3 regions of the Ruegeria lacuscaerulensis genome follow, and region 3 is predicted to be linked to each of the others. Evidence: riboswitches for the same ligand, from Rfam matches in the RefSeq annotation. Region 3 holds a riboswitch; each other region holds the start of a gene.

Region 1 (9,832 bases), on a different contig from region 3:
CAGGTGCCCGCACCATCCGTGGCGTGACACGAACAGGTCGAAGAAGAAGATCGCAACGATCATCGCCCAGACAAAGCCCGCGCCAAAGATCAGGCCACGATGCAGCATGGTGATCGGGTTGATCAGTTCCCACGCGATGACCCCGGACAGACCCGAGACGATCAGTACCGTGGCCAATATCCACAGCCGCGTACCGCGTTTGGGTTGCCAGCCTTTGGGCAGGCCTAGCTTGCGGTGCAGCCAATGGGCGGCATCGGTTACCGGGTTGATCGGGCAGACCCAGGAGCAATAGACGCGCCCGCCGATCAGCGCGTAGGCGACCAGAACAATCAGGCCTCCGATCAGGGCGGTCAGTTCGGGCCAGTGCCCGGCAACCACGCTTTGCAGCAGCACAAGAGGGTCGGTCAGCGGCAGCACGCCAAGGGTCAACGACCCGGCCAGCGTGCCCTGTACGATCCAGATGCCAAACCACGGGCCCAGCAGAAACAGAACCAGAAAGAACAGTTGAGAGGCACGGCGCAGCAGCAGGTATTTGTGCGCGCCGATCCAGCCTTTGACTTCGATGGCTTCCTGTCCGACAGGCATATGGGTGCGGGTGCTCATTGTCCGGCCCCCGGCAAATTGTACTCCGGCGCAAAGCCGCCAGGCGTGACCAGATTATCGGTACCCGGTCCGGGCAGGCGGTCGGGCAGGTCTATGATACCTTCGACCACAGGCGCGCCTTTGGCGGCTTTTTCTTCCCAGCCTTTGCGATAGTGGTCGGCACTGCTACCGCGTGCCAGCCGGGTGGGCAGAACCTTGATCGCGGCTTCCGGTAGAACGCAGCTTTTCTCGCACATTCCACAACCGGTGCAGCGGTCGCCGTGTACGGTAGGGAGGAACAGCGCGTGGTGACCCGAACGGGTGTTATGCGCGGTCTCAAGCGTGATTGCCTCGTCAATCACGGGGCAGACGCGGTAGCAGACGTCGCACCGCAGCCCCAGGAAGTTCAAGCAGTTTTCCTGATCGACCAGAACGGCCACCCCCATGTCGGCGTCGTCGATGTTGTCCAGCGAGGGGTCCAGCGCCCCAGTGGGGCAGGCGGCGACACAGGGAATGTTGTCACACATCTCGCAAGGCACGTCGCGAGCGGTGAAATAGGGTGTGCCGGTGGCGACGGCATCGACGCCAAGCTCGGCAAGTTTCAGCGTGTCATAGGGGCAGTCCCGCACGCACAGGCCGCAACGGATACAGGCGGACAGGAAGTCTTGTTCCGGCAAGGCACCGGGGGGACGCAAGGCCTCGGCCGGCAAAGCCCGCGCGTCGCGTGCCAGCCAGGCCAACAAGGACCCGGCCGCCACGCAGCCGCCAGCGGCGCGCGCCGAGTCCTGCAGGAACCGGCGCCGCCGCGGCGAGAGGGGAGAGCCAACACCAGACATGGGTCTTACCTTTACCTTGCCAGTCTCTTACGCGCGCTCGACCTTACAGGCGCATTTCTTGTAGTCGGTTTCCTTCGACAGCGGGCAGGTTGCATCCAGCGTCAGTTTGTTAGTCAGTTGGTGCTCGTCAAACCAAGGCATGAAGACCAGCCCACGTGGCACCTTGTTGCGCCCGCGGGTTTCGACCCGGCTGGTCACCTCGCCCCTGCGAGTGGACAAAACAATTTCCTGACCGCGCCGCAGACCGCGATCCCGGGCGTCGTCGGGGTGCATGAAAACAACAGCTGATGGGAAGGCGCGGTGCAATTCCGGAACCCGGCGGGTCATCGAACCCGAATGCCAGTGTTCCAGAACCCGACCAGTACAGAGCCACAAGTCGTATTCATTGTCCGGCTCTTCAGCAGCAGGTTCGTAAGGCGCGAAGATAATTTTGGCCTTGCCGTCCTTGTGGCCATAGAATTTCACGTCGGCCCCTTCGGGCACATAGGGGTCATAGCCCTCGCGGAAACGATAAAGCGTTTCTTTACCGTCCACGACCGGCCAACGCATACCGCGTGCCTGATGGTACATTTCGAAAGGTGCCAGATCGTGCCCATGGCCGCGCCCGAATTCGGCGTATTCTTCGAACAATCCTTTCTGCACGTAAAACCCAAAATGCTTTGCTTCGTCATTGTCGAAACCTTCGGCGGTTTCAGAAAGCGGGTATTTGTCCACATTCCCGTTCTGGAACAGAACCTCGAACATCGTCTTGCCGCGATGCTCTGGCATCTTGGCCAGCAGCTCTTCGCCCCAAACTTCTTCTACGGTGAAGCGTTTCGAGAATTCCATCAGCTGCCAAAGGTCGGACTTAGCCTCGCCCGGGGCTTTAACCTGTTGATGCCAGAACTGAGTGCGGCGCTCGGCGTTTCCATATGCGCCTTCTTTCTCGACCCACATAGCCGTTGGCAGGATCAGGTCAGCTGAAACTGCGGTGACGGTTGGATAGGGATCTGAAACTGTGATGAAGTTTTCAGGATTGCGATAACCGGGGTACCCTTCCTCATTGATATTCGGGGCGGCTTGCATGTTGTTGTTGCATTGAACCCAATACGCGTTCAGCACACCGTCTTTCAGCATTCGGTGTTGCAAAACAGCGTGGAAGCCAGGTTTTGGCGGGATTGTACCTTCGGGAATTTTCCATGCGGTTTCGCAAATCTCGCGGTGCTCGTCATTCGCGACAACCATGTCCGCGGGCAGGCGATGGGCAAATGTGCCAACCTCTCGGGCGGTGCCGCAGGCAGATGGTTGGCCGGTCAGCGAGAAGGGCGAGTTGCCGGGTTCGGAAATCTTGCCAACCAAAAGGTGGACGTTGTACATCAGCGAGTTCACCCACGAACCGCGCGTATGCTGGTTGAAACCCATGGTCCAAAGGCTCATGACTTTCCGGTTCGGATCCGCATATTGTTTCGCAAGTTTCTCAAGCTTGTCAGCGGGAACACCTGAGAGTTCAGATACATATTCCAAAGTGTAAGGCTCAACAGCTTTGGCATATTCTTCGAAGCTGATGGGTTCCATTTTGCCCGAGTTCGGGTTTTCCGCGTCTTGCTGAAGTTGGTTTTCGTCGCGCAGGCCGTAACCGATATCGGTTGCCGTCTTGGTGATGTTTACGTGCTTTTTGACGAAGTCTTCGTTCACCGCGCCATTCTGAATGATGTAGTTGGCGATGTAGTTCAGGATCGCCAAATCGGTCTGTGGGTTGAACACGATGCCATTGTCCGCCAATTCGAAAGAACGATGTTCAAATGTTGACAGAACATGAACTTCGCTGCCCGGTTTGGTCAAACGCGTGTCTGTCAGGCGCGACCACAGGATGGGGTGCATTTCGGCCATATTGGAACCCCACAGAACGAATGTGTCTGCGTGCTCGAAATCGTCGTAGCAGCCCATCGGCTCATCTATGCCGAAGGTCCGCATGAACCCAACAACAGCAGAAGCCATACAATGGCGCGCGTTGGGGTCGATGTTGTTGGAGCGGAAGCCCGCTTTCATCAGCTTGGCGGCGGCATAGCCTTCCCAGACCGTCCACTGACCCGAGCCGAACATGCCCACGCTGGTCGGGCCTTTCTTGGCCAGCGCCTCTTTCCACTTAGCGGCCATGACATCAAAGGCTTCGTCCCAGCTGACCGGTTCGAACTCGCCATTCTTGTCGTATTCGCCATTGGTCTTGCGCAGCAACGGAGTGGTCAGGCGGTCTTTGCCATACATGATCTTGGACAGGAAATAGCCCTTGATACAGTTCAGGCCGCGGTTCACCGGCGCGTCCGGGTCGCCCTGAGTGGCCACAACGCGGCCTTCCTTGGTGCCAACCAGAACGGAACAGCCCGTTCCGCAGAACCGGCACGCGGCCTTGTCCCAGCGGATATCCGGTGTCGCCGCCTGAGCGTCGGCCGCGCCTGTGGCCAGCGGAATACCGGCGGCCGAGGCCGTGGCTGTGGCCGCAGTGGCCTTGAGGAATGTCCGGCGTGATTCAGAATGTGTCATAGCGTGAGCCTCCGGCTGGTGGTTTGGCTTAGGGCATCGGGACGCGGGCGGGTCTCTGCAAGGTCCTCGAAATGGTGATAGGTCAACGTCAGAGACACGACCCCGGGGATCTGGTGCAGATCCATGATGGTCTCGGACGCAAGGCGTTCAGGGGTATCTTCGACCACGACGACGAAACGGCCGTCTTCGGTCTGGGCGTGGATTTCCACACCCGGTGTATCGCTCATGGATTGCGCCGCAGCCGTAGCGTAGTCGGGCGCGACATGGGCAAGGCAACCGCAGATGTTCATTGCACAGCTTCCATTTTGAGTTGAGGGGTGTGGTCCAGCGAGATGGCATCCGCCGGGCAAACGGTAGGGCAGAGCCCGCAGCCGGTGCAGGCCGCCACATCCAGTGTCGGTTTGGCCCGACCACCGGTTTGCAGCGAGAACCGGATCGCGCTTTCTTCGCAATTGTCCTGACAGAGGCGGCAACTGACGCCATTCATCGACAGGCAGGAGTCCAGCTTCAGCGCGGCACGCCAGGGCCAGTTGGACACAAGGTCGATATCCAAAGCAGGGGTTGGGCAGGCATTGGCGCAGTCACCGCAAAAAGTGCAAGGATTGTCTGAGGGTTGAAAAACAGGAAAGCCGTCCGCAGCGATTGCAATCACGTCCTCAGGACAAGCCGAGGCGCAATCGCCGCATTTCGTGCAGTGCTTCAGAAAGTCAGGCCCGACCGATCCCGGAGGTCTGGCTGTCACACCGTCCTCATCGTGAAATCTCGCGCTCAGGAAGGCGCGCCGGGTAGTCACTTGGCCCATTCTCAAAGACCTGGCTTTGCTAGATTCTGTTCGTCGCTATTCCCGATTAACGGCTTCGTTCAGCGCCGGATTTGATATTGATCAATTTCTTGGCAGTTTTTGCATGGAACTTAAAAAAATATGCATGCAAAAAATCTGTTTTGTCAAATTGTTGCAGGTGCGCTGACAGCCCGGCAAGCGTCGGGACTGACAAAGACAAGCCAATTTATCTTTTGGGCTTCGCCGTTCTGAGCAGCAGAATGAAAACGAAAATCGACCCCAGTGAGGTCGTCACAATTCCGACCGGCAGTTCTTGCGGGGCAAGCATCAGGCGGCTGAGGATATCGGACCCGGTCAACAGCACCGCGCCAACCACGGCTGCCGTCGGGACAAGGTGATTGTGCAAAGGACCAGCGATGCCGCGCGCAATATGTGGAACCATCAGGCCAACAAAGCCGATCACTCCGGCGACCGACACAAAAACGGCGGTCGCGAGTGCTGCAACAAAGAACATTTTGAACCGTAGCGACTGAACCGGAACGCCCAGTGTTGTTGCCGTGACATCTCCGGTCAGCAGCGCATCCAGCCAGCGGCTACGATAGAGGGCATAGGCCAGAATAAGCGCCAGCCCGGCGCAGACCAGCGGGAAGGTTTCCCATCGCGCCAGACCCAAACCGCCAAGCATCCAGAAGATGACGGAATGGGCAGCACGGTTGTCGCCTGCGAAAATCAGGTAATTGGTTAGGGCTGAGAACAGGAAGGACACCGCAAGCCCGGCTAGAATCAATTTCTCAGGCGCGCTCGTCCGCAATCCGTGTACCAAAGCCAGCACGATGCCAGAGGCCACCAGCCCTCCGCAAAACGCCGCCAGCGGCAAGGTCCAGAACCCCAGAATGTCCCCGGTTACGGTGATGACGAACACAGCACCCGCTGCAGCGCCCGAAGACAGCCCGAACAGAAACGGGTCGGCCAGATCGTTCCGAGTGGTTGTCTGCAAGACAACGCCGACAATCCCCAAACCAGCGCCGATCACGGCCGCAAACAGCGCGCGGGGCAGGCGCAGGTCAAAGACGATACGGTGCAGGGGCGACACGTCTCCATCCACAAGGCCTGTGCCCAGCAATATGGCCTTGAATGTATCGGACAGAGGGATGGATGTGGTTCCGTAGATTGTTGAAACCAGAAGAAGGGCGGCCAGAATGACCGCCCCCACCAAAAGTGTCAGCCCCAGACGGCCCAAATTAGTTCAGGCCCTTATGCATGGCCTGTGCCATTTTCGAGATCGCCTGAATGTTCGCGGGTCCCGGCGTTAGTTCTTCGTACCGCAGACCGATCCAGCGCTCGTTTTTGACCGCATCGGTTTGCGACATCACCGGGTGCTCTTGCAGGAATTTGAACGTATCCACCGCGCCATTTCCGGTTTGATAGTCCAACAGCACCAGGAACTCGGGGTTCGCGGCGGCGACGGCCTCCCAAGAGCTTCGGCCCCAGCTTGTATCCATGTCATGGGTCACGTTCTGACCGCCCGCAGCGGCAATCATCGCATCAGGGATGGCGTATTTTCCGGCGGTGAAGGGCGCATCAGCGGGCCCGTCCAGCAGGAACACGCGCGGTTTCGGCAGATCGGCGGTTTTCGCCTCAATCGCGGCCAGCTCGTCTTTCCAGCTTGAAACCAACGCTTCGGCCTTGTCTTCAACATGCATGACCTTGCCCAGACGCAGGACATCGTCAAACAGCAGGTCCATGCTGGCCTTTGGGCGGTCCTTATGCAGGTGAACGCAGCTTTCCGACAGGATCATAGTCTTGATCCCGAAGGGCGCCAGCGTTTCCGGTGTCACATCACCGCCGGGCCGCATTCCGTAGTACCAACCGGCAAAGAACAGGTCGGGTTCAACGGCCACCAGGTTCTCGACCGTCGGATATTTCGGGGCCAGTTCCGGGATATCGCCGCGCAGCGAGTCGAACTCGGGGCTGGTTTTGTACCAGCCGGTAATCCCGGTCAGGCCGACGATCTTGTCTTGTAGACCCAGTGCAAAGGCCATGTCGGTCATGTTCATGTCATGCACGACCAGACGCTCGGGCTGGGTTTCAAACACCAGCGGTTCGCCGCAATTGTTGACGGTAACTTCATGCGCGGCGGCACCGCCCGCCATGGCTGTAACCAGCGCCACGGACAAGATGTGTTTCATTCGGAAATGCTCCTAACTGGATTGGAAACTGAGGTTTTTCGGATGTCTAGCGCCGGGATCAAGCGGCCCTCGTGCTGGAAAAACAGGTAATCGACACCGAACGTGTCACGCACGCGGTCGGTGGTCAGCACGTCGGCCACAGGTCCGAACCCGGTAAGACGGGTGGATTTCATCAGCGCGACATGCGTCGCAAATTCCGGGATCATGACCAGATCGTGGACGATCATCACCACTGTGATCCCCAGCCCGGCCACCAGTGACAACATCCGCCCCTTGGCGTCCGGGTCCAGATGGTTGGTGGGCTCGTCCAGAAACAGCAGTGCCGGGTTTTGTGCCAATGCCCGCGCGATATGGGCGCGCTGCCGTTCCCCGCCCGACAGAACCGCCATGCGCTTGTCGGCCAGATCGTTCAGGCTGGTCAGGTCCAAAATTCGCGCAAGATCGGCGGCATGGGCCTCGGCCGAGCGGTCGGACCGGATCGGGATCTGTCCCAGCGCTACATACTCGCGCAAGGAGAGCCGCCCGTCGGGATATTCCTGCTGGCTGACAACAGCGATCATCCGCGCACGCTCGGTCGCCGACATGCTGCGCAAATTTCGCCCCTTGAACAATACATTGCCGTCAGAAGGATGCTCGGACCCGCATAGAAGGTTCATCAGCGTTGTCTTGCCCGCGCCGTTGGGCCCGGCGATGGCCAGAACCGCGCCTTCGTGAAGCGCAAAGGTGATGTCCTGAAGCAGAACTTCGCCGTGATAGGCGTGATAACCGACGCCGTTGACCTGAAGGAACGCATGTTCGGTCATGTGGCCTCCGTCGCCAAGGGCGGCATCCGCGACAAGGTCTTGTGCAACAGCGCCTCGGGGCGATCCGTTGCCTTGGTCCAACCTGTGGAACTGTTTTGGTATTGCCGCGCGAAAGCGGCCAAAGCGTCGATATCGGCCGAGGTTTGAATTTCGCCAAACAGATATTGTGCCTTCGCACCCGCCTGAAATCCAACGGTCAGTGGGTGATCGCAGCCGGCCATACACTCGATCATCCGTGTGCCGTAGCCCTCGGGCAGGCGCTCGCGCAGGGCCTCGGCAATCGATAGCGCCGCCTCTGCCCCTTGGCAGGTCGTGCAGATCAGCACCACATGATCCGTCATGCTCCGCCCCACCTGCATGCCAGACGGGCAGGGAGAGGAACGGTTCTGATGACATCGGGTCGATGTGACATTGAGCCTCTTTCCAGGACACCCCGCCCCGGTTTGGTTGCGTTTGAGATGGCAGGTCTCCTGACTCGCGGGTCTGTGCTTGGCCACCCTTCCCGACCTGATCCGGCCAGTGGGATATTGGCGTCGCTCACCGCCTACAGTTGCGGGGGCAGTTACGGATTTGGTCTGCACCTTACCGTATTCCCTTTTCATCCCGCGCGTGCAGCATCGGGAACCATCGTAGCGTCACTGCCTCAGATCAGAGCATGGGTCAATATGGATTCCGCAACGTTCCGGTGAAGACAGCGCAAAGGATATTGCTGCTCAGTGGGCAATCAGTTATGCTGCGACGCAGCAAAATTTGAAAGCCGAGGCTACGTTTTGCGGGCTCAAGGGTGCTGGAGGTACTATTGTGACCCCGAACTGACCTGCATCAATTAAACCCGCGACCCAAGTCGGTAAGACGTCCGAAAAACCAAAGTTGGCACGCTATGAAAATCCAGGAAAATAAAACCTTCGAGCAGCTCAAGGTTGGCGACGCGGCACAACTGACCCGCTTGTGCACGGTTGACGACCTTTATGCTTTTGCCTCGGCCTCGGGCGATCACAATCCGCTGCATCTGGCAACCTATGACGGGGATGGCGACGGCCTTGCCGAAGCCGTCGCACCCGCGCTGTGGCCCGCCGGTCTGGTCGCAGCCGTGCTGGGAAACTACATGCCCGGCGCCGGAACGCAGACTCGCCGCGCGGATTTGGCCTTCCACCTCCCGGTGCTTGCGGGTGAAGAACTGACTGCCTTTGTCGCTGTTGAGGAAAAGCGCGACGATGGTGATCTGCTCTGCTCAGCCGAAGTGCGACGGGTCGTTGACAATGCACTGGTTCTCAGCGGCACCGTTCAGGTCACACCGCCTTCGACGCATATGGAGTTCGACTCGGTCGAGGTCCCTGGCCTGATCGTGCAGCGGCACCGCCATTTCGACGCGCTGTTGGAAAAAGCGCGCCCACTAGAGCCGATGCCAACCGCCGTTGTTGCGCCAGAAGAGCCCAACTCTCTGAGCGGCGCGTTGCTGGGGCATGCCAATCATATTATTTCGCCGATCCTCGTCGGGAACCCCGATAAAATCGCCGCTGCTGGCGCTGAGCTGGGGGCCGACTTGTCTGGCATCGAAATTGTCGAGGCCCGCAGCCACGGCATCGCCGCGCACCGTGCCGTGGATCTTGTAGTCGACGGACGCGCGCAGACCCTGATGAAGGGGTATCTGCATACCGATGAGTTGCTGCACGCGGTTTTGCGTCGTGAAAAAGGGCTGCGCACAGGGCGGCGACTGTCACATGTGTTCGTAATGGATGTTCCGGGCATGTCGCGCCCGATCATGGTGACGGATGCGGCGGTGAATATTGCGCCTGATTTGGAAACCAAGGCGGATATCGTGCAAAACGCGATTCACCTGGCACATTCTTTGGGAATCGAACAGCCCAAGGTCGGCGTGTTGTCGGCGGTTGAGACGATCAACCCGCATATGCCGTCATCGGTCGATGCGGCCTTGCTGTCGAAAATGGCCGAGCGCGGTCAGATCACCGGCGGGTTGGTCGATGGGCCGCTGGCGATGGACAATGCGGTTGATCTGAACGCCGCCCGTACCAAAGGGATCACGTCAGAGGTTGCCGGTGCTGCCGATATTCTGGTCGCGCCTAATATTGAGGCCGGGAATATGGTGGCAAAACAGTTGAC
Region 2 (9,832 bases), on a different contig from region 3:
TGGTCGCTGGTCAAGCCACGGGTCTTTGCGACCTACCTTGGGCTGGGGATCACCGGGGCGATCATCGCAGGGGTTATCTTTCAGATGATCTAAAGGAAAAACCGCCCGGAGATGCCTCCGGGCGGTATTGCTTATTGGTTGGCCTCGCAGAGGCTCGGCATTTTGAACCGGTACCGGGGCTCTTGGCTTTTAACGTAGACGCGTTTTTCGACGCAGGCGGTATCGCCGACGGTGCGAGCTACGTGTTCCTTGGATTCGTCGATCGAGATGGTGGACCCGTCGGGCAGTTGAACCGACGCGATGACGCCGTGTTTCAAGTCTCCATTCATCGGGGTCGCCGTCAGAACCGCAACCGTCAGGTACGAGTCGTGTTCATGCGCGCCGTCATCGTTGAGTATCAGCAGCGCTGCTGCGACCGAGACTGTGCCGACGATCGCCACCATCAGCAGGCCCCATGTTTTCAGAAATGCATAGATCGACACCGCACGGTGCGGGCCGAAGACAGAGGACAAAGCATTCAGCATAGGTATCTCGTGCAAAAAAGCCCCGGCCGTTTCGGACCGGGGCTGATTAAGTATCAGAAGCGCGGATCTTCGTCTTCTTCCTCGTTACCGCCGCCTTTGGGCAGGTTGAAGAAGCTGTCGGCGTCGATGATCGGCTCATCGTCTTTTTCCTCGACCGGGTCATCGGACAGCGAGAAGGTTTCCAGCCCCTCGATGGCGGTCGGGATTTTCGGTGCGGCGTCCATTTCCAGCGACTGTTCGGTCGAAACCAGCTTGCGGCGCTCATCATCGCTCATGACGCCACCTTCGGCGGCTTTCTTCGCGGCCGCTTTCTGGACAATCGCGTCCAGCTCGGACTGTTTGCACAGGCCCAACGCAACCGGGTCGATCGGCTGCATGTTGGCGATGTTCCAATGCGTGCGCTCGCGGATCGACTGGATGGTGGGCTTGGTGGTGCCGACCAGCTTGGCGATCTGTCCATCGCTCAGCTCGGGGTGGAACTTAACCAGCCACAGGATCGAGTTCGGACGGTCCTGACGTTTGGACAGCGGGGTATAGCGCGGGCCACGGCGCTTTTCCTCACCTGCCGCAGCGGCGTTGAACTTGAGCTTCAGCTTGTGCAGCGGGTTGTTCTGGGCCGAGTCAATCTCGTCCTGGGTCAGCTGGTTGTTGGCGATGGGGTCGAAACCCTTGACGCCAGCAGCCACGTCGCCGTCTGCGATGCCCTGCACTTCAAGCTCGTGCATTCCTACGAAATCCGCGATCTGCTTGAAACTGATCGTGGTGTTGTCCACCAGCCAAACGGCGGTTGCTTTGGCCATAAGCGGTTTTGCCATCAGCCTGCCTCCTAATGCATACATCTGTCCCGTCGCCGGAATTCGGCGGCCCCGTGGTCTTGGGGCAGGTTTCCGTTGTCGGGGAACTTCGGGCCTATATAGTCGCGCAAAGGCAAGAAGGGAAGAGGCGAATGCGTCACGGGATTCTAGCGCTGGTCATGTGGGCGTTCAGCGGGCTGGTCGCACTGGCCGATGGAGAGAAGGCGGGCGTTTTCGACTATTACGTCCTGTCGCTGAGCTGGTCGCCCAACTGGTGTGCCCGCGAAGGTGATGCGCGCGGCTCTGATCAATGCGATGCGCGGCATGATCATGGGTGGATCCTGCACGGGCTTTGGCCGCAGTTTCATCAAGGCTGGCCGTCTTATTGCCCGACGGTCAAGGCGCCGCCGTCGCGCGCGATGACGCGCGAGATGGCGGATATTCAAGGCACCTCTGGGCTGGCGTGGCACCAGTGGAAAAAGCACGGAACCTGTTCGGGCCTGTCTGCATTGGACTACTACGCCTTGTCGCGGCGGGCTTATGAGGGCGTCGCCCGTCCACAGGTGTTCCGTCAATTGGACGCTTCGGTCAAGCTGCCTGCCTCGGTGGTGGAAGAGGCGTTTCTCAAGGCCAACCCCGCGCTAGAGCGCGACATGATCACCGTCACCTGCAAACAGGGCTATATCGAAGAGGTCCGCCTGTGCCTGTCCCGCGATCTGTCGCCTGTGCCCTGTGGACTGGACGTGATCCGCGACTGCGCGGCCAAGGATGCGTTGTTCGATCCGATTCGCTAAAGCTTACGGTTCTGGCAATCCCGCGCATAGTCCAGCGCTTTGGCCGTGCCTTTAAGGTCAATCGCCATAACCACTTCGCCTACAGGGTTGTAGACGGTCATCGTCTTGTTTCTGGCGATAGCGTCCACAAAGCTGCGGTCGGTGAAAAAGACGGTGGCACCGGGCACATCGCGCTGGTTGAACCCGATGGCAGTGGCATCAAAGCTCTGGCCGTCCAGTTCAAAACGGATCGGATAGCTTTCGCCCTGTTTGATATCACCCCAGGCCTTGTTGTAGACGGCAAAATACCCGCGATTGTCCAACGCATCATAGCCGATACGCACGACCGAGAGGTCTTGATAGATCGTCTGTATCAAGCACCCATTGCCAAGCGCTGGATCCATCATGATGTTCCAACCCTCGACAAAGCCTTTGTCGATTAGCTGCTGCGAAAACGCAGTAGTGGCTGTAAAGGCGGCAAGTACGACAGCAAAAAGGCGTTTCATTACAGTTCCCAAAATCAAATGGACAAGGTCAAAGCCATAGTACACGCCGCGTGCGGCAGGCAAAGGCCATTCTTGACTGATGTCGCCGCGAAGGAACACCTATGTGCATGGCGGAACCCGGCTTTGCCTTGCCAAGGGAACGCTTGAAACTTGGCTGTCGCACAATAGTTTTCGTCTCACAAAACAAGGAGCGAGCTATGCCGCAACATCCAAGAACATTCTCTCACATCGGATTGTCTGTCCCAAACGTTGACGAGGCTGTACAGTTCTACTCCGAAGTCCTTGGTTTCTACGTGATCATGCCGCCGACCGATGTAGTAGAGGACGATACGGATATCGGTGTCATGTGTACCGATGTGTTTGGCCCGGAATGGAAAAAACTACGTATTGCACATCTCGCGACTGCTGATCGCATTGGGTTCGAGCTTTTCGAGTTTGACGGGAATTATGTACCGGAAAACAATATCGACTTTCGCCAGAATGGTACGTTCCATTTTTGCGTCCAAGACCCGGATGTCGAAGGCTTGGTGGAAAAAATCGTTGCAGCGGGTGGCAAGCAGCGGATGCCAATTCGATACTATTATCCCGGTGAGAAGCCCTACCGTATGGTCTATGTCGAAGACCCCTTTGGCATTGTCTTCGAGATTTATAGCCATTCCTACGAATTGACCTACTCGTCGGGGGCTTACACCTGACATATGAGACCGAAGCTTGTGTGTGGCCGGAAGGGGCCATAGCGTTCCGGATGCTGCCGTTTTGCTTAGTTCAGAGCTCTTTTCGTGCCCTCAGTGCTGCCGTAATCGTCCCGTCATCCAGATAGTCCAGCTCGCCCCCAATCGGCACGCCCTGGGCCAGTGAGGTCAGGCGGACCTGCCCCTCCAACTGATCGGCTATGTAGTGGGCTGTGGTCTGGCCGTCTACGGTGACGTTCAGGGCGAGGATGACTTCGGTGATTCCTTCGGCCGTGACCCGGTCCTTGAGGCGCGGGATGCGCAGTTCGTCCGGGCCGACGCCGTCCAGTGCCGAGAGTGTCCCGCCCAGCACGTGATAGCGGCCTTTGAACACGCCTGCGCGTTCCATCGCCCAGAGGTCGGCTACGTCTTCGACTACGCACAGCTCTCCGGTGGCGCGGGCCTCGGCGTCGCAGATGTCACAGATGTCCATGGTGCCCACGTTGCCGCAGTTCAAGCATTCGCGGGCGGTGATGGCGACCTGCTGCATGGCGTCCGACAGGGGTGTCAGCAGCAGCGCACGTTTGCGGATCAGGTGCAGCACCGCGCGACGGGCCGAGCGGGGCCCAAGCCCCGGCAGTTTGGCCATCAGGTCGATCAGATTGTCGATGTCGCTGTTCGAACTCAACGCGTGTGCTCCTGCAAAAGGGCCGAGTTTGCGGGCCCGGCCTTTGGGTCGTCAGGAGTGTGTATCAGAACGGCAGCTTGATGTCTGCGGGCAGACCCATGCTTTCGGTCAGCTTGGCCATCTCTGCCTGCGCGCGTTCAGCGGCTTTGGTCTGTGCGTCCTTGATGGCGGCGAGGATCAGGTCTTCTACGACTTCCTTATCGTCGCCGTTGAAGATCGAGGGGTCGATGTCCAGACCTTTGAGTTCGCCCTTGGCGGTGGCAGTGGCTTTGACCAGACCTGCACCGGATTCGCCGACAACCATCAGATTGTTGAGTTCTTCCTGCATGTCGGTCATCTTGGTCTGCAGATCCTGCGCGGATTTCATCATCTTGGCCATATCGCCCAGACCGCCGAGTCCTTTGAGCATTACTTTTTCTCCTGCGAATCGGTTTGTCGCCTAGATACGGATAGCGCCCGTGCGGCACAAGGGGGCAGTGCCCTCCCGCCCGTCGTCGCGGTCTTTTGCAAGACCTCTCCTCCCGTTGGGCCCGGCAGAGCGCGGGCAACGCCCGCGCTCTGCCGGGCCCAAGGTCGCTCAGGGGTATCGGCGTCAGCCGATGGCCCGTGGCGGGCGCGGGAGGGTTAGTCCTCTTCGAACGGGTCCCATTCGTCTTCGACCTCGGGCAGGGCCTCGGTTTCGACCTTGGCGGCGCGTTCTTCGGGGGTTTCGATGCGTTTGATCTTGGCTTTGGGGAATTGAGCCAGCACCGCCTGCACCAGCGGGTGCTGTTCCGCCTCGGCTTTCAACGCCAGATCGGCGGCGTCGCGGATTTCGGCGATGGTTGCTGCCTTACCGTTGGCGACAATCGTCACCGCCCACCGATTGCCGGTCCAGCGTTGCAGTGCGGTACCCATGCGAGCGGCCAGGTCGGTTGGGGCCGAGTCCGTCGGTGTGAATTCGATCCGTCCGGGTTGGTACGAAACCAGCCGGACACCGTTTTCGACCTCGACCAGCAGTTTCACATCCCGGTTGGTGCGGATCAGTTCGACCACATGTTCGAAGGTCGAGTAGCGGGCCAGAGCCGTCTGCACATCCTGCGCCAGTGCCGCCGTCGGTGCACCTGCTCCGCCGCGGACGGGTGGCGCATAGGCAGAGGCCAAGGGGGCCTGCACGGCGTGCGTTGGGGCGGTCATTCCGCCGCCGGGTCCGCCATTGGGTGACGGAGGCGGGGAGTCTTGCAAACGTTTGATCAACTCTTCCGGGCTGGGCAGGTCGGCAACATGGGTCAGGCGGATCACGGCCATCTCGGCGGCCATCATGGCGTTGGGGGCGGCTGAGACCTCTTCCAGAGCCTTCAATAACATCTGCCACATACGGGTCAGGACGCGCATCGGCAGGGCCTCTGCCATTTGCTGACCGCGCGCGCGTTCGTCGGGGGACACGGTCGGGTCTTCGGCGGCATCCGGCGTGATTTTCACGACCGAGACCCAATGGGTGATCTCGGCCAGATCGCGTAGCACGGCCAGCGGGTCGGCGCCTTCGGCATATTGCGCGCCAAGCTCAGTAAGCGCCCCGGCGGCGTCGCCGCGCAGGATCATGTCCATCAGGTCCAGCACTCGGCCACGGTCGGCTAAACCCAGCATCGCACGCACCTGATCGGCGCTGGTTTCCCCGGCACCGTGTGAAATCGCCTGATCCAGCAGAGAGGTCGCATCCCGCGCCGAGCCTTCCGCCGCGCGGGTGATCAACGCCAACGCGTCCTCGGCGATTTGCGCACCTTCGGCCTCGGCAATGCGGCGCAGCAAGCCGATCATGTCTTCGGGTTCGATCCGGCGCAGGTCGAACCGCTGGCAACGCGACAGAACCGTCACGGGTACTTTGCGAATCTCGGTGGTAGCAAAGATGAATTTCACATGCTCGGGTGGTTCCTCAAGCGTCTTGAGCAGCGCGTTGAAGGCGCTGGTCGACAGCATGTGGACCTCGTCGATGATGTAGATCTTGTAGCGGGCCGAGGCCGCGCGGTAGCGGACGCTGTCGATGATCTCGCGAATATCATTGACGCCGGTGCGGCTGGCGGCGTCCATCTCCATCACGTCCACATGGCGGCCCTCCATAATGGCCACACAATGTTCGCACTGGCCGCAGGGTTCGGTGGTCGGCTTGCCCTCGCCATCGGGGCCGATGCAGTTCATACCCTTGGCGATGATTCGGGCCGTGGTGGTTTTGCCGGTGCCGCGAATGCCGGTCATGATAAAGGCTTGCGCAATTCGATCCGCCTCGAACGCGTTTTTCAGCGTGCGTACCATGGCGTCCTGACCGACTAGATCGGCGAAGGTTTCCGGGCGGTATTTGCGGGCAAGAACCTGATAGGCGGGGCTGGGCGTGTCGGTCATATCTGCTCTGTCGGATTCGGAGTCCGATGCAGCGTAGTGACCCCTGCCGCCCACGTCCACAGCAGCAGCGCAGGAAATTCGATTTGCAAGCAAGGACGCAGGCGATACATCATCGGCGCAGATTGATCGGAACGTGCCATGGATAATTTCGCCATCTATTCCCTGCGACTGGGGCCGGGTCGTCTGGGGATATCTCCGCTGCCCGGCGCGGGAGGTGCCTATGCGGCCGATCTGAAGACGGTGCAGGACTGGCGACCGGATCTGGTGATTTCAATGACCACAAGCTCTGAGATGAAAAACCTGGGAGCGGCGGCGTTCGGTGTCGATCTGGAGCGGCTCGGGGTCGAATGGGCTCACCTGCCGGTCCAGGATTTTGGTGCGCCGGATGCGCGGATACAGGCCATTTGGCCAGATGTCAGCCAGCGCGCCCGTGCGTTTCTGTCCGGCGATGGAGGCATTTTGGTCCATTGTCGGGGCGGCTGCGGGCGATCAGGTATGGTTGCTTTGCGGTTGATGACGGATAGCGGACTGCCCGCAGATACCGCTTTGCAGATGCTACGGACAGTACGTCCCTGCGCCGTCGAGACCGAGGCGCAGATGGTCTGGGCCACTTCGGCGGCCCGGACGGGCAGCTGAATTCAGGCTGAAAGCTGGTGTTCGGTCGGCGCGGCTGGCTGGGGCGCCGTGGTAACCACTTCCATCATCGCGCAGGGCGGTGTCGGCAAAAGGCTGGCTGCGTGGGCGGTGAAATCTGCTCCGAACAACATATCCGCATAGCGATCCAGCCGCTCGGCCGGAGTGTCGGCGGCCACACCGCAGAACACCCGGATCTGATCGGGTTGGGCGCGAAACCGGGCCGAGCACCCTTCGGCGCAATGGGTCAAGTCGCTGCTGCCTTCGATCTCGAACGCATCGGTTGTTGCCGGACGGGCCGTGGCCATTGCATCCGTCAGGGCGCGTGCCATTCGGGCCAGTGCCGGGCAGGGGGCGCCGGTTTTTTGGCATACCGTCGCGGTGAATTCGTGGGTCTTGGTCTTCCAGATCATGATGCGCCCTCCGCGCGCTGGACGAGGGGCATGGATCAGGTGTGACAGCGTGCTGACGACCTGTCCCGGACACCCCGCCCGAGTTTCGGTTTTCGTTCGATGGCAGGTCTCCTGACTTGCGGGTCGTGGCTTTGCCGACCTTCCCAGCCTGTTGGCCAGTGGTATCTCGGCATTGCTCACCGCTTACAGTTGCGGGGGCAGTCTCGGCCTTGATCCGTTCCGGCAATGCCGGGCAGGATCGCACCGTGTTCCCTTTTCATCCCGCCCCGTGACCGGGGACGAGAACCATCACGCCATCGCTAGCGGTTGAGCGGGCTTCGAGTCAAGCGCCATTGAATACCGGCGCGACGTTGGGTCAATTTCCCCACGGCTTGACTCTGATGACGGAACAGGGCCGACTGCGCGGGTGAACTAAACAGTTTAGAATATGAGGCGCGGGCGATGTTGGACAATACGCATTCTGTTTTGACCGAAGATGTCCAGTTTCCGTCCGGTCCGGCGATGCTGTCGGGGCGGCTCTATCTGCCTGCTCTGCCTCCCAAGACAGTTGTGGTGATCCATGCAGCGACCGGCGTGCCCCGCGACTATTATCAGCATTTTGCCCATTGGCTGGCGGCCGAGCAGGGTATGGCTTGTCTGACCTATGACTATCGGGATTTCGGCCATTCGCTGACCGGCCGATTGCAGGACTCGCAGGTAACTATGGCGGACTGGGCGCTGGTCGACATGCCCGCCGCCCGCGCGGAAATGCGCAGACGCTTCCCGGACGCGGAACAATGGAGCATCGGCCATTCCGTTGGCGGAATGTTGGGCCCGGTTCAACCGGATATCGCGCAGATTGACCGCATGATCTGTGTTTGCTCCGGGCTGGTCACTCTGTCTGATCACCCGTGGCCGTACAAGGCACTGGCGGGGTTGTTCTGGTATGGCCATGCGCCGCTGGTTGTCAAAGCGGCGGGGTATTTGCCGGGCAGGGCTTTGGGCTTTGGGGCTGACTTGCCCGCGCGGGTCTACTGGCAGTGGCGTAGATGGTGCACGGCACCGACGAACTACCTGCCCGATTTGGGCAAGACCCTGCCCGAGGCGCGCTGGGCCGGGCAGGGAGTGCCGGTCGATCTGATCGCATTCGACGACGATCAGGTGGTGCCCCCCAAAGCGGTGTGGCGTCTGGCTGAGCTTTGTGGCCCGCATGCGCGGCGTCGGCTGTTGTCTCCGTCAGATTTCGGGGTGAAAGAGATCGGGCATATAGGCGTGTTCGCCCGTCGCAACGCAGCGGTCTGGCCGCAGCTTATTGCCCAGGATCATGTGGGAGATAAGTGAGAGGTTGGACATCGACCCAAGCGGGGCTCGTTGTGGCTGCTTCCTTCCGGACCTGACCAGGTTGGCGAGGCGCTCGCCCGCGCCAACCTCTCAGCACGCGATATAGGCAAGTGCGCGGCAAATGACAACCCGTCAGAGCGTCAAATGGATCATCAGAAAACCGGCCTCGTCCTCTCCGGCGATGTTTGGTGCAAATTCCGAGATGTCGTCCAGATGCTGCCAGGCCTTGTGGCCTGTACGCAGAACCGCCAACGCCCCGGCCACAGGGGACAGACGAAACGGACGCTCGAACACGGTGCCGGAATGAGGCCCGGCAGTCACGTAGTTTTTGACCAGATCTTGTAGGGGCAGAATCGGCAGCGGAACGCGCGTCGCCCGCCCGGCAAAGGGGAAGTGCCCACCGCCATTTGCGCGGTAATTATTCAACGCCACCACAAAGGTCTGCTCTGCATCCAAGGGTTGGCCTTCGAAACGAATCTCGCGGACGCGGCGGGCCGATGGGTGCAAAAGTGCCCCATCTGCGCCAAACCGAGCGGGCTGGCTAAGGTCGATCCGGTATGTCAGCCCATGCAGGACGTCAAAATTATGCCCTGCGCGGTCCGAGGCCAGCAGATCGCATCGTTGGCCGGGGATCATCCTGTTAAAGACGCCTGCGGACATTTCCAGCCAGTCTTCGATTTGCGAACCGGTGACGGCGACAGCCATCATCTCATCGGGAAAAACGTTCAAGTCCGTCACATGGCGCAGGCAGATTTCCCCGGCCGGGACGTCGGTAAAGAACCGAGGCCCGGCACGCCCGCCGAATTTCGACGGGGACACGGCAGACAGGATTGGGCAGTCCCGATAGTCCGTATCCTTTAGAAAAGGTCGCAACGCGAGGGTTTGAGCGGCGGCCACGAAAGCCAAGCCCCGGTCATAGCCGCAAAAGCTGAAATAGCTGTGCATGTGCTGCTGTACCTGTCCCACAGGTTCGGCCACCCGCCGCCGCGTCTCGGCGTGGCCGTTGGCAAGTAGCTGCGTCAGTGCGGCGTCTTCATCTGACGCCTCTGTCGAAACCGAACGCACCTGCGCGTGTCCATGAAATACCTGCCATCGGTCGTCCAGTGATGTGCCGAGGGTCAGGTCGATGACGCC
Region 3 (9,832 bases):
ACTGATCCTCGGTGCGGGCAATCGCCGCCTCCAGCGCTTCTATCTTGGAACTCAGGCTGAAACTCGGAACTTTCTCTGGGGTTGGGACGGGTTGCGACGCCTCACTCTCTACTGCATCCCGGGCGCGCAGAACCATAGGTTTGACTGACGCATCCACCACCGGGTCTGCAATGGGTTTACCGTCCTCATTATCCCCGACTCGCAGTGCGTCCGTCAAAACCAATCTACCGGGCTTTCGTGCCAAAGCAGACGGAACGAGATCGGGGATTTTGCGGCCTTCTTCACCGACCAGGCGTTTGATAGAGGACAAAACGTCCTCTACTCTCCCGTCTACGACTTTATCCGTCATTCTTCTCTACCACTCTTTCCTCAGAATCGAGTGCAGCCAAACACTTCGGCCCTCACAACAGATTGTGACCTGGGTTAGTCGCGGCGCAGGGCTTTGAGTACCCGATCCAGATCCTTGCTCTGCTTGCTAACCTGTGCCGGTGCTTTCTTGACCAGATTGTAATACAGCGTCGGGTCATAGATTTGCACGGCCAGCCCCAAACGCTCGGCCGTCAAAAGACCTTGCGCCTGCAACAACTGATAGGCAGCCCGCGACCGTTCGGTGCGCGATGCAACCTCATTGAGCTGCGCATCCAGCAGGTCTTGCTGTGCGTTCAGAACATCCAGCGTTGTCCGAGCGCCCAAGGTCGCCTCTTCCCGGATGCCGTCAAAGGCCACTTGAGAAGCTCGCACCTGCTCGGTCGAAGCGCGCAGGCTGGCCGATGCAGCCTGGAAGTTGGCATAAGCCACGGAAACGCCTTGCGTGATATCTTTCTGTACGTTCAGCAGGTTCGCGCGGGACGCGTCACGGGTCGCCATTGCACGACGGACCTGCGCGGCCAAGGCGCCACCAGCATAGATCGGCTGAGTGAAGGTCAAAGCGACCGTCGCGTCTTCGATTGAATCGTCGTTGTCGTAACTTTCGGTAATCCCGGCATCCGCGTTCAAAGTAACATTCGGGCCAAGGTTTGCACGCTGCTGAAGAACGGCCAGATCAAAGGCACGAACCTCATGCTGAGATGACAGGATCGCCGGGTGGTTGCGCTGAGCCAGGGCAATCGCCTCCGCCTCTGACCGCGGCAGGTTGGGCAGACTGGGCTGACCAGCCGTCGCGCCCGGCGCTTTACCTACGGCGTTAACGTATTCGGCCTGCGCCGTGCTCAGGTTCCCGCGCGCAACGGACAGTTCCGCCTGAGCGCTGGCAAGCTGCGCCTGCGACAGCGCCACGTCCGTGCGCGTCACCTCGCCCACATCGAAACGGTCCTGCGAAGCGCGGAGTTCCTCGGCAGAAACTTCCACATCGTTCAATTGAATCTGAACGGTTTCTTCCTGAAGAACAACGGCCAAATAAGCATTTACGGCTCGGAACAGCACGGCCTGTTCCACATCAATCAGGCTTTGACGTGTGGACAGAACGATTTCTTGCGCCGATTGCTTGCCCAGAACCGAAAAGCCACCATCGTAGATCAGCTGACTAAGCGTCAGACCAGCAAAGAACGTAGAAGGTTCATTTCGGACCGTCACATCGTCAATGGTCGAGCGGGTATAATCCTGGCTGACCTGAGCGGCAAAGTTGATGATCGGACGCAGCGCGGCCAATGCGATCGCCACATCTTCGTCGGCAGCACGCAGCAAGGCCCGGTTTTGTTCCAACAGCCCGCTGGTGTTATAAGCACCAATGAACGCGTCTGTCAGATTGTCTGCCCATGCGCCCCGACCTGGCACAACACTAAGCGCGATACCAGCCGTCAGCGCCAACGCCTTGACCAGTTTTCCTCCCGCCGTAGAACTCATCACGAAATCCTCTCAAACCAAAATTACGCAGCCCTGCGGACAGTTTGCGCGTTTATGTTCAACTAATCAAGGTGGCAGGACAATCTGTCCCGGAATTATAGCGAAAATACACGATCCGTGGAAAAAGCGCGCAAAACCGGGGCATTGGCATTAAACGCGTGGCGCCAAGTCACGCGTTCGCCGGATTTGTGGCCGATCCGAACAGTTCCCAATTCACCATCCATGAAAAGGCATGCGATCCGGCCATGATCCTTGAGCTGCGCGAGCAACGCGTCAGGCACATGCTCGACCCCGCCCTGAATCAGGATGACATCGTAGGGGCCATGTTCGGTTGCACCCTGCTCCAAAGGCCCGACATGCACGATTGCGTTATCTGCGTCTGCTTCCATCAAAACGGTTTGGGCCTCGGTGGCGAGTTCTTCATCCTCTTCCACCGCAACCACAAGCTGCGCCATCTTTGCGGCAACAGCAGTAGAATACCCCATCGCCGGCGCGATATCGAGCACGACCTCATCATTGGAAATATTCAGCGCATCCAACATTTTGGCAAGCGTCCGAGGCTCCAGCAGGCAGCGACCGTTCCCCAGATCAAGCAGCCCTTCAACATATGCTGCCTCGCGCTGCGCATCGGGCACGAAGTTTTCACGCCTGACGCTAAGCATCGCATCGATAATCGGAAATTTCGTGACATCAGAAGGCCGGATTTGCGTATCGACCATAGTGCGGCGCCGGGCTGCAAAATCTGTCATTGGATCGCTCGTTCTATTCCCTTGGATGCTGGGCTTGTGCCATATCCGGATAAAACCGGCAACGGCTCAGGCATCGAAACTTTTTTGCAGAACAAGAAAGTGAACCTGTTTCCGATATGGCACGCCTGCGCTTGCTGAATTTTCGCCGCAACCCTCTGGACGCCCCAGAAGAAAGCTGTTAAAACGCCTGTCACACCACAGCAAGTATTTGATTTTACTTGAAAAGGCGAGTTGGCGGAGTGGTGACGCAGCGGATTGCAAATCCGTGTACACCGGTTCGATTCCGGTACTCGCCTCCACTCTCTCTACAAAACAGATTATTCCACTGACGCGCGGCTTGCGTCATTCAGCCCCACGCCCCTGAGGGATGACCTCGTATCCGGGCTCTTCCGGTTCGTCGTCCTCCATCTCGGGCGGAAAACCGGAGGCTGTGATGTCTAGACCGGTTGCATCCTCCAGACGTCGGATGATGTTGGGAGACAATTCACGCTCGCCATAGCGGGCAATTCCGTCCTCGAAAATCTGGATCATGACCGGGTTGATCTCCAGCGGTACACCGGCGCGGTCAGCGACGTCCTGAAACAGCCCGATATCCTTTTTCACAAGGTCCATCGTAAAGGAAATGTCGCGTGATCCGTTCAGGATCACCTGGCTTTCGGTCTCATGCACAAACGAAGTACCTGATGAAATCTTGATCGCCTCATAAGTCGTGTTCAAGTCCATCCCGGCGGCCTTGGCGGTCACGAGCGCTTCGGCGCAGGTAATCAGGTTTGCCGTCGCCAGGTAGTTGGTCAGCACCTTAAGCACCGAGGCCGAGCCCAACTCGCCCGTGTGCAGCACGCGGCGGCCCATCGTGGTCAGAAAGGGTAGGATACGTTCGAACGTCGCGCGGTCGCAGCCCGCGAAGATCGAGATATTGCCCGTCGCCGCCCTATGGCACCCGCCCGAGACAGGGCAGTCTACTGCCGCCCCTCCGCGTTCGATGACCTGCGCACCCAGCCGCTTGACCTCGGCCTCGTCGGTGGTGGACATCTCCATCCAGATCTTGCCGGGGCCGACCTCGGGCAGCATCTCCTGCATCACGGCGTCCGAGGCAGCAGGCGATGGCAGACAGGTGATCACCGCGTCGCAATCGCGCATCAGCTGGGCCGGGCTTTCGGCGGCCTTGGCCCCCTGCGCCACGAAGCCCGCGACCAGATCAGGGTTCAGATCGTGTACCGTCAGGTCGATCCCGTTGCGCAGCAAAGACCCGGACAGTTTGCCGCCCACATTGCCCAGTCCGATAAAGCCCACTCTCATGCGACACGTCTCCCTGTTTGCGCCGTTTCGGTCATGGCAGCACGGGGTTGCGGGCTTCGTCATGCCGCCCAGCGACGCTTACAGGTCGCTTTTCCACCGTTGCTTCACAGATGCTTGCGACTCGCTTGACAAGCCCCTGCCCGGTGCCGCATGTCCGATCCGTTGGTGTCCTCTTCACGAGGATGAAAAGGGAATGCGTCAACGGATCATCCGCCAAACGCAGCCGCCCCCGCGACCGTGACCGGAGAGGGTGCCCAAGCCACTGGCCAAACAGGCCGGGAAGGCGGGACATCCGACAGGGCAATTGCCCTGACATCCGCAAGCCGGGAGACCTGCCAGCACCCGCGATTGAAACCGGACGGGGTGTTCCGGTGTCGGGTCAAATGCGACCCGCTTGAAACCCCGTCCCCCACGATGAGGATTTGGGGGGATGAGAGACATGACCGAGACCGCTCCGGTCGAGCTGCTGGTTTGCACCACCTGCCGCCGCGGCCTACCTGTTGAAGATGACGCAGACCGCCCCGGCACGTTGTTGCACAAGGCGCTGGAACAGGCCGATCTGCCCGAAGGCGTAACGCTGAGAGCCGTCGAGTGCCTGTCGAATTGCGATCAGGGCTGTTCCATCGTTCTGCGCGGCGGACCCGAGCGCTGGACCTTTGTTTATGAGAACCTGAACGAGGTCGATCATGTCGACGTGATCGTCGACGGCGCGACCAAGTATCTGGCCACCGAAGACGGCTTGGTCAAATGGCGCGAGCGCCCCGAACATTTCCGCAAAAACTGCGCCTCGCGCATTCCCCCGATTGGAGCCTGACATGTCCACCCTCGAAAAACTCCCCGTTACTGTGATCACCGGCTTTCTGGGCTCGGGTAAAACCACGCTGGTGCGGCACCTGATGCAGAACCCGCAGGGCAAGCGTCTGGCCGTTGTGGTTAATGAATTCGGCGATGTCGGCGTGGATGGCGATATCCTGAAGTCCTGCGCCATTCCCGATTGCCCGGCGGAAAACATCATGGAACTGGCCAATGGCTGCATTTGCTGCACCGTGGCCGATGATTTCATCCCCACGATCGAGGCGCTGATGGCGCTGGAGCCGCGCCCCGAGCATATCCTGATCGAAACCTCGGGCCTTGCGCTGCCGAAACCGCTTCTGAAAGCGTTCGACTGGCCCGATATCCGCTCGAAAATTACCGTGGATGGCGTGATCGCGCTGGCCGATGCCGAGGCGGTGGCCGCTGGTCGGTTCGCGCCGAATGTCGAGGCAGTGGATGCCCAGCGCATGGCCGACGATTCCATCGACCATGAAACCCCTCTGTCCGAAGTGTTCGAAGATCAGATCTCCTGCGCCGATATCATCCTTCTGACCAAGCCTGATCTGGCCGGCCCCGAAGGTGTCGCCAAAGCCAAAGAGATTATCGCCGCCGAGGCCCCGCGTCCTCTGCCCGTGGTCGAAGTGGCCGAAGGTGTGGTGGACGTGCGCGTCGTGCTGGGTCTTGAGGCTGCCGCCGAGGATGACATGGAGGCGCGGCCTTCGCATCATGACGGTCATCACGATCATGAACATGACGATTTCGAAAGCATCATCGTCGAGCTGCCGGAACAGACCGACCCGGCCGATCTGGTCGCGAAAATCGAACGTCTTGCCAAAGAACTGAACATCCTGCGCGTCAAGGGCTATGCCGCTGTTAAGGGCAAGCCAATGCGCCTTCTAGTTCAGGCTGTGGGCGCGCGCGTGCGTCATCAGTACGACCGTCCGTGGCAGCCCGGCGAAGAGCGCCGTTCGCGTCTGGTGGTGATTGCCGAGCATGACGACATCAAAGAGGCTGAAATCCGCGACATCCTCGTGGGCGTCACCGAGGCTGCCGAGTAAACCATGCACGTCGTCTTCCGCGAAAACCACGGGTTAGAGGAATCCGAAACCCCAACCGATCTGGGCCAGAGCCCGGCGGATTTGGTGGTGCTGTCGTTCTCGGACAGCGACCTTGGTGCTTTCGCGGCAGGCTGGCATCGCGGTGGCGGGCCTGACGGTCGGATGCCGACCCTGCGACTGGCCAATCTGACGGCGCTGAAACACCCTCTGTCCGTTGACACCTATGTGGAACAGACGTTGGAGGACGCTAAAGGCATCCTGATCCGTCTGATCGGCGGAGTGCCCTATTGGTCCTACGGACTGCAGCAGGTTCTATCGCTTGCGCAGACCAAAGGGATTGCTGTGGCCGTGCTGCCCGCCGACGGGCGCGAGGATACGCGACTGGATGAGTATTCCACCCTGCCCGTCTCCACCCTGCGCCGCTTAGCGCATCTTTGTGACACCGGCGGCGAGGTTGCAGCACAAGCCGCTTTGGCACAGATGGCACTGGCAGCGGGGCTCTATGCGGGTCCGGTGATGGGGGCTAAATCCCTGCCCGACTGCGGCGCATGGTGCCCCGATCGCGGAGTGATTCCGGCGGAACAGGCGTTTTCCGGTGACTCAAAACGCGTCGTGGTCAGTTTCTACCGCGCTTACCTGACCTCGGCCGACACAGCCCCCGTGGCCGCCCTGATCCGTAGCCTGCGCGCGCGCGGCTTTCAGGCCGTGGGCCTGTTCGCCCCTTCCCTGAAAGCGCCATCCGCCGCCGACTGGCTGCGCGACACCATCGTATCGCTGGCCCCGTCCGCGATCATCAACGCCACGTCCTTCTCGGGCAAAGGCGCGTCGGGTACCTCGCCTTTGGACGCTGCAAATGTGCCCGTCTTCCAGGTCGCACTGGCCACTTCGCGCCGCAAGGCGTGGGCCGAGGCGGAACGCGGCCTCTCCCCCGCCGACCTCGCCATGCATGTGGTGCTGCCCGAGGTGGACGGGCGTATTTCAGCGGGCATCGCCTCGTTTAAGGAACCGGGCAAACGCGACCCGCATCTGGAATATTCCCGCTTTGCCCACCGGGTCGAGGAGGAACGGATCGAGGCCATCCTTGACCGTGTGACCGGCTGGCTGAACTTGCAAGGCAAACCCAAATCCGATCAGGTGCCCGCGCTGGTTCTGTCCACCTATCCCGGCAAAGACTGGCAGATGGCCCATGCGGTGGGCCTCGACGCGCTGGCCTCGGCTGAGGCGATGCTGTCCGACCTGCAAGCCGGGGGCTATGATACCGCCCCTGCCAAACCAATCGCTGATACGCTGCTGAACGCCCGGATCGCATGGCCGCTGGCCGAGTATCAGGCCGCGCTTGCGGACCTGCCCGAACAGCTGCGCACCGACTTGCATACGGTTTGGGGCGCTCCCGAGGATGACCCCGCTTACACCGATGGTGCCTTTCACTTCACCGCCCTGCGTCGGGGCAAGGCTCTGGTCGCCTTGCAACCTGAACGCGGCACGCCCGAGTTACGCGATGACGACTATCATGACCTGTCGCGCACCCCGCGCCACAGCTATGTCGCCTTTTACCTTTGGCTGCGTAAAAGCTTGAATGCCGATGCGCTGATCCACATCGGAGCCCATGGCACGTTGGAATGGCTGCCCGGCAAATCCGTGGCGCTATCAGCCGGTTGCTGGCCCGAGGCGCTGATCCGCGACCTGCCAGTGATCTACCCCTTCATCGTCAATGACCCCGGCGAGGCGGCGCAAGCCAAGCGCCGGATCGGCGCGGTCACGCTGGGCCACATCCCGCCCGCTTTGAAAGAAAGCGGTACACCGGATCGGATGGTACGGCTGGAGTCTCTGCTGGACGAATTCTCGAACGCCGATGGTCTGGACCCCAAGCGCCGCGACCGTTTGCAAGAGGATATCCGGAATGAGGCTCAGGCCATCGGGCTGGAAAGCGATCTGGGTCTGGATCAGGCCACCTGCACCGCCGAGGCGATCACCCGCATCGACCGCTTTGTCTGTGACATCAAGGAAAGCCAGTTCGGCGACGGGCTGCACATATTTGGCCGGGTGCCAGAAGTGACCGGCAATTTCGACCCCGCGCCTTCCGCCCAGTCTGAACGCAACGCCCTAATCGACGCACTAGCCGGAAAGCGGATCGAGGCCGGGCCATCCGGTTCGCCCTATCGTGGCCGCTCGGACGTACTGCCTACCGGACGGAACCTCTATACCACCGACCCGCGATCCGTGCCCACGCGCGCGGCTTATAGCCAAGGCGTGAAACTGGCCGAAGAACTGGTGCGGCGTCACCTGCAAGAGGAAGGCGACTATCCCAAAGGGCTGATCGTTGACCTCTGGGGCTCGGCCACTATGCGCACGGCGGGTGAGGAATTCGCCATGGCGCTGCACCTGCTGGGCGTCAAACCCGTCTGGGACAAGGGGTCAGAGCGGGTCTCAGGCATCGAGGTTCTGCCCATCACCGACCTCAGCCGCCCGCGTCTGGATGTGACGCTGCGGGTCTCGGGCCTGTTCCGCGACGTTTTTCCGACGCTATCGGCGCTATACGGTCAGGCGATCCGGGCCTTGTCGGCGCGCGATGAGGCGGCCGACTGGAACCCCTATGCCGGTCAGGAACCCGCCGCCCGCGTCTATGGCCCAGCCCCCGGCAGCTATGGCGTGAACATGACACAATTGTCCGAAATTTACACCGACGAGGCGCGCGTGCAGGCAGGTGCGGCATGGCTGGACGCCAGCTCTTATGCCTTGGAAGGCGAGCATGTCGCGCAGGACAAAGACGGCATCACCCAGCGCGTCGCCAACGCCGACAGTTTCGTCCACCTGCAGGATTTGACCGAGACCGACCTGCTACTGGCCAATGATTACGCCACGCATGAAGCCGGATTTGCCGCCGCCAAAAAAATCACAGGCGGCTCGGCGCAGCTGTATCATCTGGACAACACCAACCCCGACACCCCGCGCGCGCGGACCCTGCCCGAGGAAATCAGCCGCGTGGTCCACGCCCGCGCTGCCAACCCCGGCTGGATCGCCGGGATGCAACGCCACGGGTTCCGGGGCGCGGCCGAGATCGCCGCGACGCTGGATCACATGGCCTCATTCGCGCATCTATCTGGCACAGTCGCGCCGCACCTTTTCGACCTTTACCACGATGCCACGCTGGGCGACGCTGAGGTCGACGCCTTTCTGGCCGAGGCCAACCCTAAAGCGCATCAGGCCATGCAGGACCGGTTCCGCGCTTTGCTTGAGGCGGGGCTTTGGAACACACGCCGCAACTCGATTCGCGCCGATCTGGAGGGGCTGGGATGAGCGCTCCCATCGTCCAGGGCTGGTGCCCCGGCGCGCACCGTCCGATGATGTCGGGCGATGGGCTGGTGGTCCGGGTGCGGCCGCGGCTGGCCCGTCTGACAGCTGAGCAGACCATGGGTCTGTGCGATCTGGCGGAACGCTTCGGCAATGGCACCATCGACCTGACCAACCGCGCCAACCTGCAGCTGCGGGGCGTGGCTGAGGGCGATCATCAGCCCATGTTGGCCGAACTGGCCGCGCTGAACCTGCTGGATGCAGAGCCGGGGATCGAGGTGCGCCGCAACATTCTGGTCTCACCTCTGTACCAAGCCGGAGACCTGACCGCTCGGCTGGCGCAAGAGCTTATTGACCGGCTGGCCGAACTACCCGCCCTGCCCGCCAAGTTCGGCTTTGCCATCGACACCGGACCTCAGCGCCTGCTGGCGGGCGACTCCGCCGATATCCGGCTGGAAACCGCCCCGAATGGCCTGATCCTGCGCGCCGATGGGGCCAAGACCGGACGTCTGGTCCCAGAATCCGAGGCCATCGACCAACTGATCGCCCTGGCCGCATGGTTCGCCGAAACCTACACGCCCGAGTGCCGTCGCATGGCCCGCGTGGTCGCGGACTTGCCGCCGGAGTGGCAGGGCGTGGCTCCGGGACCAGTTGGCGCGCCGCTGCAACCCGGTGCTTGCGATCAGGGGACGCTCTATGGTGCGGCCTTCGGACAATTGCCTGCACGCGCTCTGAAAGACCTGATCGCGCAAAGCGGGGCCGAGGCGCTGCGTGTCACCC

What was found. A riboswitch is a leader RNA that binds a small molecule or an ion and turns the genes downstream of it on or off. The one in region 3 is predicted to bind cobalamin.
Region 1: linked by a shared signal. The riboswitch ahead of GOV79_RS12245 (DUF1636 family protein) and the one ahead of GOV79_RS05860 (DUF1636 family protein) in region 3 are both predicted to bind cobalamin.
Region 2: linked by a shared signal. The riboswitch ahead of GOV79_RS18635 (hypothetical protein) and the one ahead of GOV79_RS05860 (DUF1636 family protein) in region 3 are both predicted to bind cobalamin.

What each region holds. Positions count from the first base shown of each region.
Region 1 covers NZ_WQGP01000005.1:276,486-286,317, forward strand. Annotated here, with positions in the region: gene napH (quinol dehydrogenase ferredoxin subunit NapH) at 1-603, opposite strand, end outside; gene napG (ferredoxin-type protein NapG) at 600-1,418, opposite strand; gene napA (nitrate reductase catalytic subunit NapA) at 1,446-3,938, opposite strand; gene GOV79_RS12220 (chaperone NapD) at 3,935-4,228, opposite strand; gene GOV79_RS12225 (ferredoxin-type protein NapF) at 4,225-4,740, opposite strand; gene GOV79_RS12230 (FecCD family ABC transporter permease) at 4,946-5,959, opposite strand; gene GOV79_RS12235 (ABC transporter substrate-binding protein) at 5,961-6,908, opposite strand; gene GOV79_RS12240 (ABC transporter ATP-binding protein) at 6,905-7,711, opposite strand; gene GOV79_RS12245 (DUF1636 family protein) at 7,708-8,052, opposite strand; cobalamin riboswitch at 8,155-8,354, opposite strand; gene GOV79_RS12250 (bifunctional enoyl-CoA hydratase/phosphate acetyltransferase) at 8,592-9,832, shown strand, end outside.
Region 2 covers NZ_WQGP01000010.1:48,974-58,805, reverse strand. Annotated here, with positions in the region: gene GOV79_RS18685 (permease) at 1-93, shown strand, start outside; gene GOV79_RS18680 (hypothetical protein) at 132-524, opposite strand; gene GOV79_RS18675 (DUF1013 domain-containing protein) at 578-1,339, opposite strand; gene GOV79_RS18670 (ribonuclease T2 family protein) at 1,471-2,112, shown strand; gene GOV79_RS18665 (hypothetical protein) at 2,109-2,597, opposite strand; gene GOV79_RS18660 (lactoylglutathione lyase family protein) at 2,795-3,292, shown strand; gene recR (recombination mediator RecR) at 3,363-3,956, opposite strand; gene GOV79_RS18650 (YbaB/EbfC family nucleoid-associated protein) at 4,021-4,365, opposite strand; gene GOV79_RS18645 (DNA polymerase III subunit gamma/tau) at 4,581-6,332, opposite strand; gene GOV79_RS18640 (protein-tyrosine phosphatase family protein) at 6,471-6,968, shown strand; gene GOV79_RS18635 (hypothetical protein) at 6,971-7,378, opposite strand; cobalamin riboswitch at 7,463-7,683, opposite strand; gene GOV79_RS18630 (alpha/beta hydrolase family protein) at 7,820-8,698, shown strand; RNA gene ffs (signal recognition particle sRNA small type) at 8,693-8,791, opposite strand; gene GOV79_RS18620 (bifunctional 2',3'-cyclic-nucleotide 2'-phosphodiesterase/3'-nucleotidase) at 8,831-9,832, opposite strand, start outside.
Region 3 covers NZ_WQGP01000002.1:464,760-474,591, forward strand. Annotated here, with positions in the region: gene GOV79_RS05835 (hypothetical protein) at 1-349, opposite strand, end outside; gene GOV79_RS05840 (TolC family outer membrane protein) at 424-1,842, opposite strand; gene GOV79_RS05845 (protein-L-isoaspartate O-methyltransferase family protein) at 1,938-2,591, opposite strand; tRNA gene GOV79_RS05850 (tRNA-Cys) at 2,817-2,890, shown strand; gene GOV79_RS05855 (NAD(P)-dependent oxidoreductase) at 2,934-3,890, opposite strand; cobalamin riboswitch at 4,037-4,244, shown strand; gene GOV79_RS05860 (DUF1636 family protein) at 4,330-4,704, shown strand; gene cobW (cobalamin biosynthesis protein CobW) at 4,706-5,761, shown strand; gene cobN (cobaltochelatase subunit CobN) at 5,765-9,058, shown strand; gene GOV79_RS05875 (ferredoxin-like domain-containing protein) at 9,055-9,832, shown strand, end outside.